DNA from 2 places in the Peribacillus sp. P4_D6 genome. Region 1 is predicted to be linked to the other one. Evidence: predicted binding sites of a transcription regulator. Region 1 holds the regulator's gene; the other holds the start of a gene.
The links. The regulator NrdR, encoded in region 1, represses ribonucleotide reductase genes. The targets are predictions, from matches to a motif close to AACACNATATATNGTGTT.
Positions count from the first base shown of each region.

Region 2: the regulator NrdR is predicted to act here: its motif matches at 1,823-1,840, upstream of AC1DVB_RS15920 (vitamin B12-dependent ribonucleotide reductase).

Region 1 covers NZ_JBFUIQ010000128.1:234-3,657, forward strand. Annotated here, with positions in the region: partial or broken gene AC1DVB_RS22445 (primosomal protein DnaI) at 1-272, opposite strand, end outside; gene AC1DVB_RS22450 (replication initiation and membrane attachment family protein) at 259-1,671, opposite strand; gene nrdR (transcriptional regulator NrdR) at 1,736-2,197, opposite strand; gene speD (adenosylmethionine decarboxylase) at 2,467-2,847, opposite strand; gene AC1DVB_RS22465 (glyceraldehyde-3-phosphate dehydrogenase) at 3,203-3,424, opposite strand, start outside.
Region 2 covers NZ_JBFUIQ010000053.1:5,423-8,846, reverse strand. Annotated here, with positions in the region: gene gcvPB (aminomethyl-transferring glycine dehydrogenase subunit GcvPB) at 1-43, shown strand, start outside; gene AC1DVB_RS15930 (rhodanese-like domain-containing protein) at 182-565, opposite strand; gene AC1DVB_RS15925 (lipoate--protein ligase family protein) at 767-1,603, shown strand; gene AC1DVB_RS15920 (vitamin B12-dependent ribonucleotide reductase) at 1,991-3,424, shown strand, end outside.

The DNA.
Region 1 (3,424 bases):
CCTTGCACCACCAATTTAGGATAATACCCTTGCATCATATTGATGCAGCCATCCAAGCTCGGACATTTATCACACTTATTGCTCTGTGAAGTGAACTCATAAAGCTTCCCCAAGTTTTTATCAATCATTTCCTTCGTGACCGTCGAGCTGTTGGCATTCATGAATAACCGCACTTGTTCGTTTTCAAAAATCTCCTGTTTCAGCTTTTCATAACGCTGTTGAAATTGATTTGTATTGGCCAATTTATTAAGGGACCTATTAATCTTTTCCATCGTTCATTTCACCTCCCGCTTTCCACAGCTTCCATTTCTCCAGAAGTTCGCGTTTTTGGGCATCCAATTCAGGCTGTTCCGCATTCTGCTCCTGCTGTGCTTCTTCTTTTTTCTCAAGCCACTCAGGAACCACTTCTTCCCGTATCGCCTTTTTCCGGCTGCCCTTCGCAGCATTCCTGCTTCCTTGAGCCCAGTCCTGATATTTCCTATGTTCATTTTTGGCCAGTTCCATCGCCTCGACGACTGTTGAGACCTTTAGCCGTGCCCAATGGCCTGCCAGCTTTTCCACATAACCCTTCGTGAACTTCATATCCGTTTTGAGCATGACATATTCAATCAAGACATTGACGACACCCGGATTCAGCTTTTGGTTGATCATCACGCCCTCAACCACTTTCAAATCACCGCTTGACGGCTCTGCACCGCCAGACAATTGCATCAGCCGCTCCCTCGGGGAAATCGTCTCCAAATGACGGATTAACTCTTGTTCCTTTGTTTTCGGTTCTTCTTTTTGTGTCCGTTCACGAATTGGCTGCACCCGATTGACAAGGGAAGGCATATCGGCCTGCCGTTCGATCTGGTACCAGTCCCTTGCCGCCTTTCTAAGCAATTCCTCATCAATCTCATCATCCAATGAAACGGCATCCATTACTAGTTTTTGCATTTCCAGCGGATCAATGCCATATAAAAAAGCGAGTTTGGCAATCGTACTTTTTATTTTAGGAGTAAAAGCCTTTTTCGGCACGATCGAGGATTTCATCCCGGCAAATAAAAGGTCAAAATCGAATAAGTCATCAAACCCCGATGGCTCAACGCCTTCCGCCCGATCGATGTATTGCTGTTCAGGCACCGGTTTCCATTCGTTTTTCGCTTCATCCGTTACATATAAAGAGTCCAAATGGTCTGATGAGAATACTTCCGCAAAAGATTTAGTCACACCTTCATATTGATCGGTTAAGATATGGTCATCACAAAAGAACCTCTTTAACCGGTTGAATTGAGCTTTACCGATTTTTTTGTATAAGTAAATATTCAGCATTCCATCCGTGAAAAACTGCTGGGGTGAAAGCGGCGGGTTTAACTCATAAATGAATTCCTTCGTTCCATTTTTCGATTTCTTATATACATTCAACAGGCCGATTCCTTCAAGTAAAAGGCGTGCTTCGTAAATATCACCTAACTTAAGGCCGATGGTATTCATTAATTGATAATGCGAGGAGGTTTCCGACCATAGCCTGTTTTCCTCCAACTCACTCCATAACGTCATATATAGGCTAATGCAGATAGGTCCAATAAGAGGTTGATATAGTCGGGTAAGTATTTTCCGATCATAATCATGAAGCAGCCCCGCAGATGAGACCAGATATGAATCAGCTGGGAGCAATTCTTGCCAATGCATTGACATCTCCATTCAAACCTTTCAAAAGATGTAGTGAAAAAAGAGCCAAAGTGAATCTTCAGCTCTACTTTCTTTCTTTATTTATTAAATCTTTCAGTTCATCAATAAAGACATTGATATCTTTAAATTGTCGATAGACGGATGCGAACCTTACATAGGCAACCTCATCGACTTCTGCCAGCTTGTCCATTACCATTTCGCCGACACTGTCGCTTTTCACTTCCGATATGCCCTGGTTGCGTAGTTCTTTTTCTACATAACTGGTAATTTGCTCTAGTTCTTTCAAGGGAACCGGACGTTTTTCGCAAGCCCTGATTAAGCCACGCAGGATTTTATCACGACTGAACTCTTCACGTGTCCCGCCCTTTTTCACTACAATAAGCGGTGTTTCCTCCACCTTTTCAAATGTCGTGAATCGAAAACCACATGCCTCACATTCACGGCGTCGTCGAATCGATTTACTTTCATCGACTGGCCTGGAATCGAGCACTCTTGTTCCGTTATATTGACATGATGGGCATTTCATCATTATCAGCTCCGTATTTTATGTAGGACTCCCCTATCTAAATGTTCCCCAAGGAATTACTTCTCTATCTTAATCTTATATTAAAAGGAACGGACAGTACAAGTAAAAAGTGTAACTTCCGGCAGCAGGCACTTTTTGTTCTGCCGTTGAAGCACCGTTGCCAAGGGCATTGTGCTTCAAGGCAATCCTCTCCAATAAAGTGAATCAGACTGCCGATTCATTGCATTAAAAAAGAGATGCACCCATGGCATCTCTGTGTATACATTTTTTTATAGGGCACTTATATTGGCTTTTTTCATTTGTACAGGACCTAATCCACGTGGTAATTCTATGTTTTCACGTGTTTGCGCATTCAAAGCTTCTGCAATATAATCTGCCGCAATATTCGGATCCAAGTTACCGCATGTATAGACATCAATGCTCGCATAGCCGTGTTCTGGAAAACTGTGAATCGTTAAGTGTGATTCAGAAATGATGACAACCCCGCTGACTCCTTGTGGAGCAAATTTGTGAAAGGCAACTTCTCGTACCTCTGCACCTGATTTCAAAGCAGCGTCAACAAAAATCTTTTCAATTAAATCGATATTGTTCAGTTTTTCAAAGTCACAACCCCAAAGTTCAGAAATGACATGTCTACCCATTGTTTCCATAGTGTAAGCTGTTTCCATATTAAGCTTCCCCCTTACCATGATTTAAAAATAAGTTCTGATAACTACCACGGGGGAAAGTTAGTCCAAAGAGGTCCTAACCCTTTAAGTAGCCATCATGCAAACCGTTTTGAAGAAGTTCACGATTCATAGTATATATGGTTTGAATTTTTTTTGCAACTCCAAATTGAATTTTTGGAAAGATAAACTTTATATGTAATGGGGATATAGCGAAGGTTCCAATGTGGAGCAAATTCCGTCTTTTGTTTATTCAGTGCCATAAAGCAGCCGGGAATTCATGGATCACTGCATGAAAAATAGCCCGCTAAAAAATCTTAGCAGGCTCGGGTTTTTCATTTTATTTTACTGATAATTCGACTTCGGACATTTTTTTCAACTCGGAGCCAACCAATTTTACAAGGTCCACTACACGATTGGAGTAACCCCACTCATTATCATACCAAGCAAGGACCTTCACTTTCCTGTCCCCGATCATCATCGTTGTCAATCCATCGATGATTGCAGAGTGTGGATTCGTTTTGAAATCACTGGAAACTAAAGGTTCCATCGTGAATTCCAT
Region 2 (3,424 bases), on a different contig from region 1:
AACTCTTGCTGCAAGAAAGCCCATTTTGCGTTATCAAGCCTAGATTAGTAGCTTACACGAAAAAAATCCCTGCCTTCCGGCGGGGATTTTTCATGTTTATGTAAGATTCCATTAAAGTCCAACTGTTGACTTTCTTTACTTGAGCTAAGGAATTAAAAAGAGCCCATGCCGAGATGGGGTCTTATTTCTTTGCTTTGATTTTCCCGGTCCACATCTTGAAACCGCCCTTTAAGTGAAAAAGTTCCCTGTAGCCCTTTTTGTATAGCATGGCTGCAGCTCTGCCGCTGATGATTTCGCTTTGAGCGTACAAATATACAGGCTTGTCCGGCCTAATTTCGACCAAGCGGGTTTTCATTTGAGTCATAGGGATGTTTCTTGCGCCTAAGATATGACCATTTTCGAAATCATTCGGTTCCCGCACATCGATTAGCTGCACTTTTCTGTAGTTGGCGATAAATTCGTCCTGTGTTAGTGTTTTAACGATTTTACGCTGGCGGTACCAATTAAAAAGTGAATACGCAATAACCACTCCGAGGATGATGAGCAGTGTATATAATATTTCCAAACATAAAAACTCCCTTCTACCTTAACGAATACAGACAATCTTTATTATATAATTGCTTTACCCAATAATCAAAAAGAATTTTCATCAAATTCTTCATGACTTGATAGCACTTTCTTTTTTAGAGTGTTAAAGTCTGTTAAACTACTACATGTGAGTTTTTTGTGGGGGATTGAAAAACGTCTATCGAAACGAGGGGTAAGGATGACTAAAGAAAAATGGGGTTTTATAGATTCGGGGTATTGTTCACCGGCTTTTAATATGGCGCTGGACGAAGCCCTGTTAAACTGGCAAAGCAAAGGGGAAATTCCGCCGATCATACGCTTTTACGGCTGGGATCCAGCGACATTGTCGATCGGTTATTTTCAAAAGGCAGAAGCGGAGATTGATCTGGAAGAGGTCAAAAGGCAGGGCCTTGGTTTTGTTCGCAGGCCGACAGGAGGACGAGCGGTACTGCACGAACATGAATTGACTTATAGTGTAATCGTTCCAGAATCCTATCCGGGAATGCCAACCACCGTTACTGAAGCTTATCGTGTCATTTCTGAAGGAATATTGATGGGATTCAGGAATCTTGGATTGGATGCTTATTTTGCCGTGCCTCGAAGCGAACAGGAAAAAGCGGCTTTAAAATCGCCCAGGTCTTCCGTCTGCTTTGATGCACCTAGCTGGTATGAACTGGTCGTTGAGGGCAGGAAGGTCGCTGGCAGTGCTCAAACCAGGCAAAAAGGCGTCATCCTTCAGCACGGGTCCATTTTGCTTGAGCTTGATGATGATAAGCTCTTTAGCGTATTTAAATTCTCAAATGACAGGGTTAAAGAGAGAATGCAAAAAAACTTAAAAAACAAAGCTGTGGCCATGAATGATATTGCCGGGAGAAAGATAACCATCCCTGAAGCGAAAGAAGCTTTCGAAAAAGGTTTTGCCGAAGGACTTTCGGTCGATTTAGAGCCATATGTCCTCACCGAAAAGCAATTGCTGGAAGTGAAAGCAATAGCTGAAAGCAAATATGAAAGCGATGAATGGAATTTCATGAGATAGAGGAAGCATAATTAGAGTGGATAATAAAAAGTTTTTTCAGATTTGTTTGACCGAATAACACATCCCTTGCAGGGATAAGCCCTAAAAGGGATGGGGAAAAAGCAAGGTCCAAATTAATTGAAATCTGATGAAAAATTATTATAAATCGACATTTTCCTCCCTTTTGCTAACTATATTAATTGATTTAACGTTTGACAAAATTAAAAGTTATTCAAAACAAACACAATATATAGTAGTTGAAATATTTAATACGATACTATATGTTGATTTTTGAGTTTCGCTATGATAAATTTAGGGTACTTGTTAAGCGAAACGGACATGTAAGGCTACATAAGGATTTTTGCGGCAGCAAGAACGGATCATGAAACATATAAAGGAGAGGGAATTATGTCGGTTGTAATAAAAGAAGCTTTAAAGGTTGATCTAGAAAGGTTGAATAAGGATATTTCTTTATTTCCCCAGGTTCACCCTGTAACTGCTGATATGAAAATGGCGCATAAGGGAGTGTCCCGTCTAGTCATGCTTGACCGCTATTCTTTTAAGGATACTGAAAAAATCACACTCTCGGCAGGCGATTTCGTCGTGTTGACGATTAAGGAAGATCCGAAATTCCCGGCAAGGGGTCTCGGTTACATCGTTGAAATTGATTGGGAAACCAAAAAAGCCAAGGTATTGGTGGATGAAGAATTCCGTGGCGTATTGGATAATCCGGAAGAAGTTGAGACGGGAATTGTAAACCGTCCGTTGGATATAATCGAAAAGCCTCTTGAAATATACTATGAACAAATTGCGAAACGTAATGCAACGGGATTGGCATCAGTGGAAACCACGGAAGAAAAAAGAACGGAATGGTTCAATAAATTCTATGAAGAATTAAAGAACCTTAATTTCGTCCCGGCAGGCCGAGTATTATACGGTGCAGGTTCCAATACGGATGTTACTTATTTCAACTGCTATGTAATGCCATTCGTACCGGATTCACGTGAAGGTATTTCAGAACATAGGAAACAAGTGATGGAAATCATGAGCCGCGGCGGCGGAGTGGGTACGAACGGATCGACACTGCGTCCAAGAAACACTCTGGCAAAAGGGGTAAATGGAAAATCCTCGGGTTCAGTGTCATGGCTTGACGATATTGCAAAACTGACGCATCTTGTTGAACAGGGCGGCAGCAGACGAGGCGCGCAAATGATCATGCTTGCTGATTGGCATCCCGATATTGCAGAGTTCATCATTTCCAAAATGCAAAATCCAAGGATTTTGCGTTACCTAGTGGAAAACACTAAAGACGAAGCCATCAAGAAATATGCCACGGATAAATTGAAATTCACGCCGCACACGGAACAGGAAACGGCTATGTATCAAGGGATCATCAATTATAAGGAGATTCCTGGCCAAGGCGGGTTCAGCGAGAAAATCATTAGGGATGCAGAGGAAAAGATCCGTACAGGCGGAACATACAGTGTTCATAATTCGGATTTCTTGACTGGAGCCAATATCTCCATTTGCCTGACCAAGGAATTTATGGAAGCGGCTGAACAAGATGCGGAATATGAATTGCGTTTTCCTGATGTTGAAAGCTATAATGCCGAAGAAATGGCCATTTACAATGAAGAATGGCATAATGTCGGCGATGTTCGCGAATGGGAGAAAATGGGTCATAAAGTCCGTGTTTACCGTAAAATCCGGGCTAAAGAGCTTTGGAACTTAATAAACATTTGTGCAACATATTCTGCTGAACCAGGTATTTTCTTTATCGATAATGCTAATGAAATGACGAATGCCAAAGCATACGGTCAACAGGTTGTAGCCACGAACCCT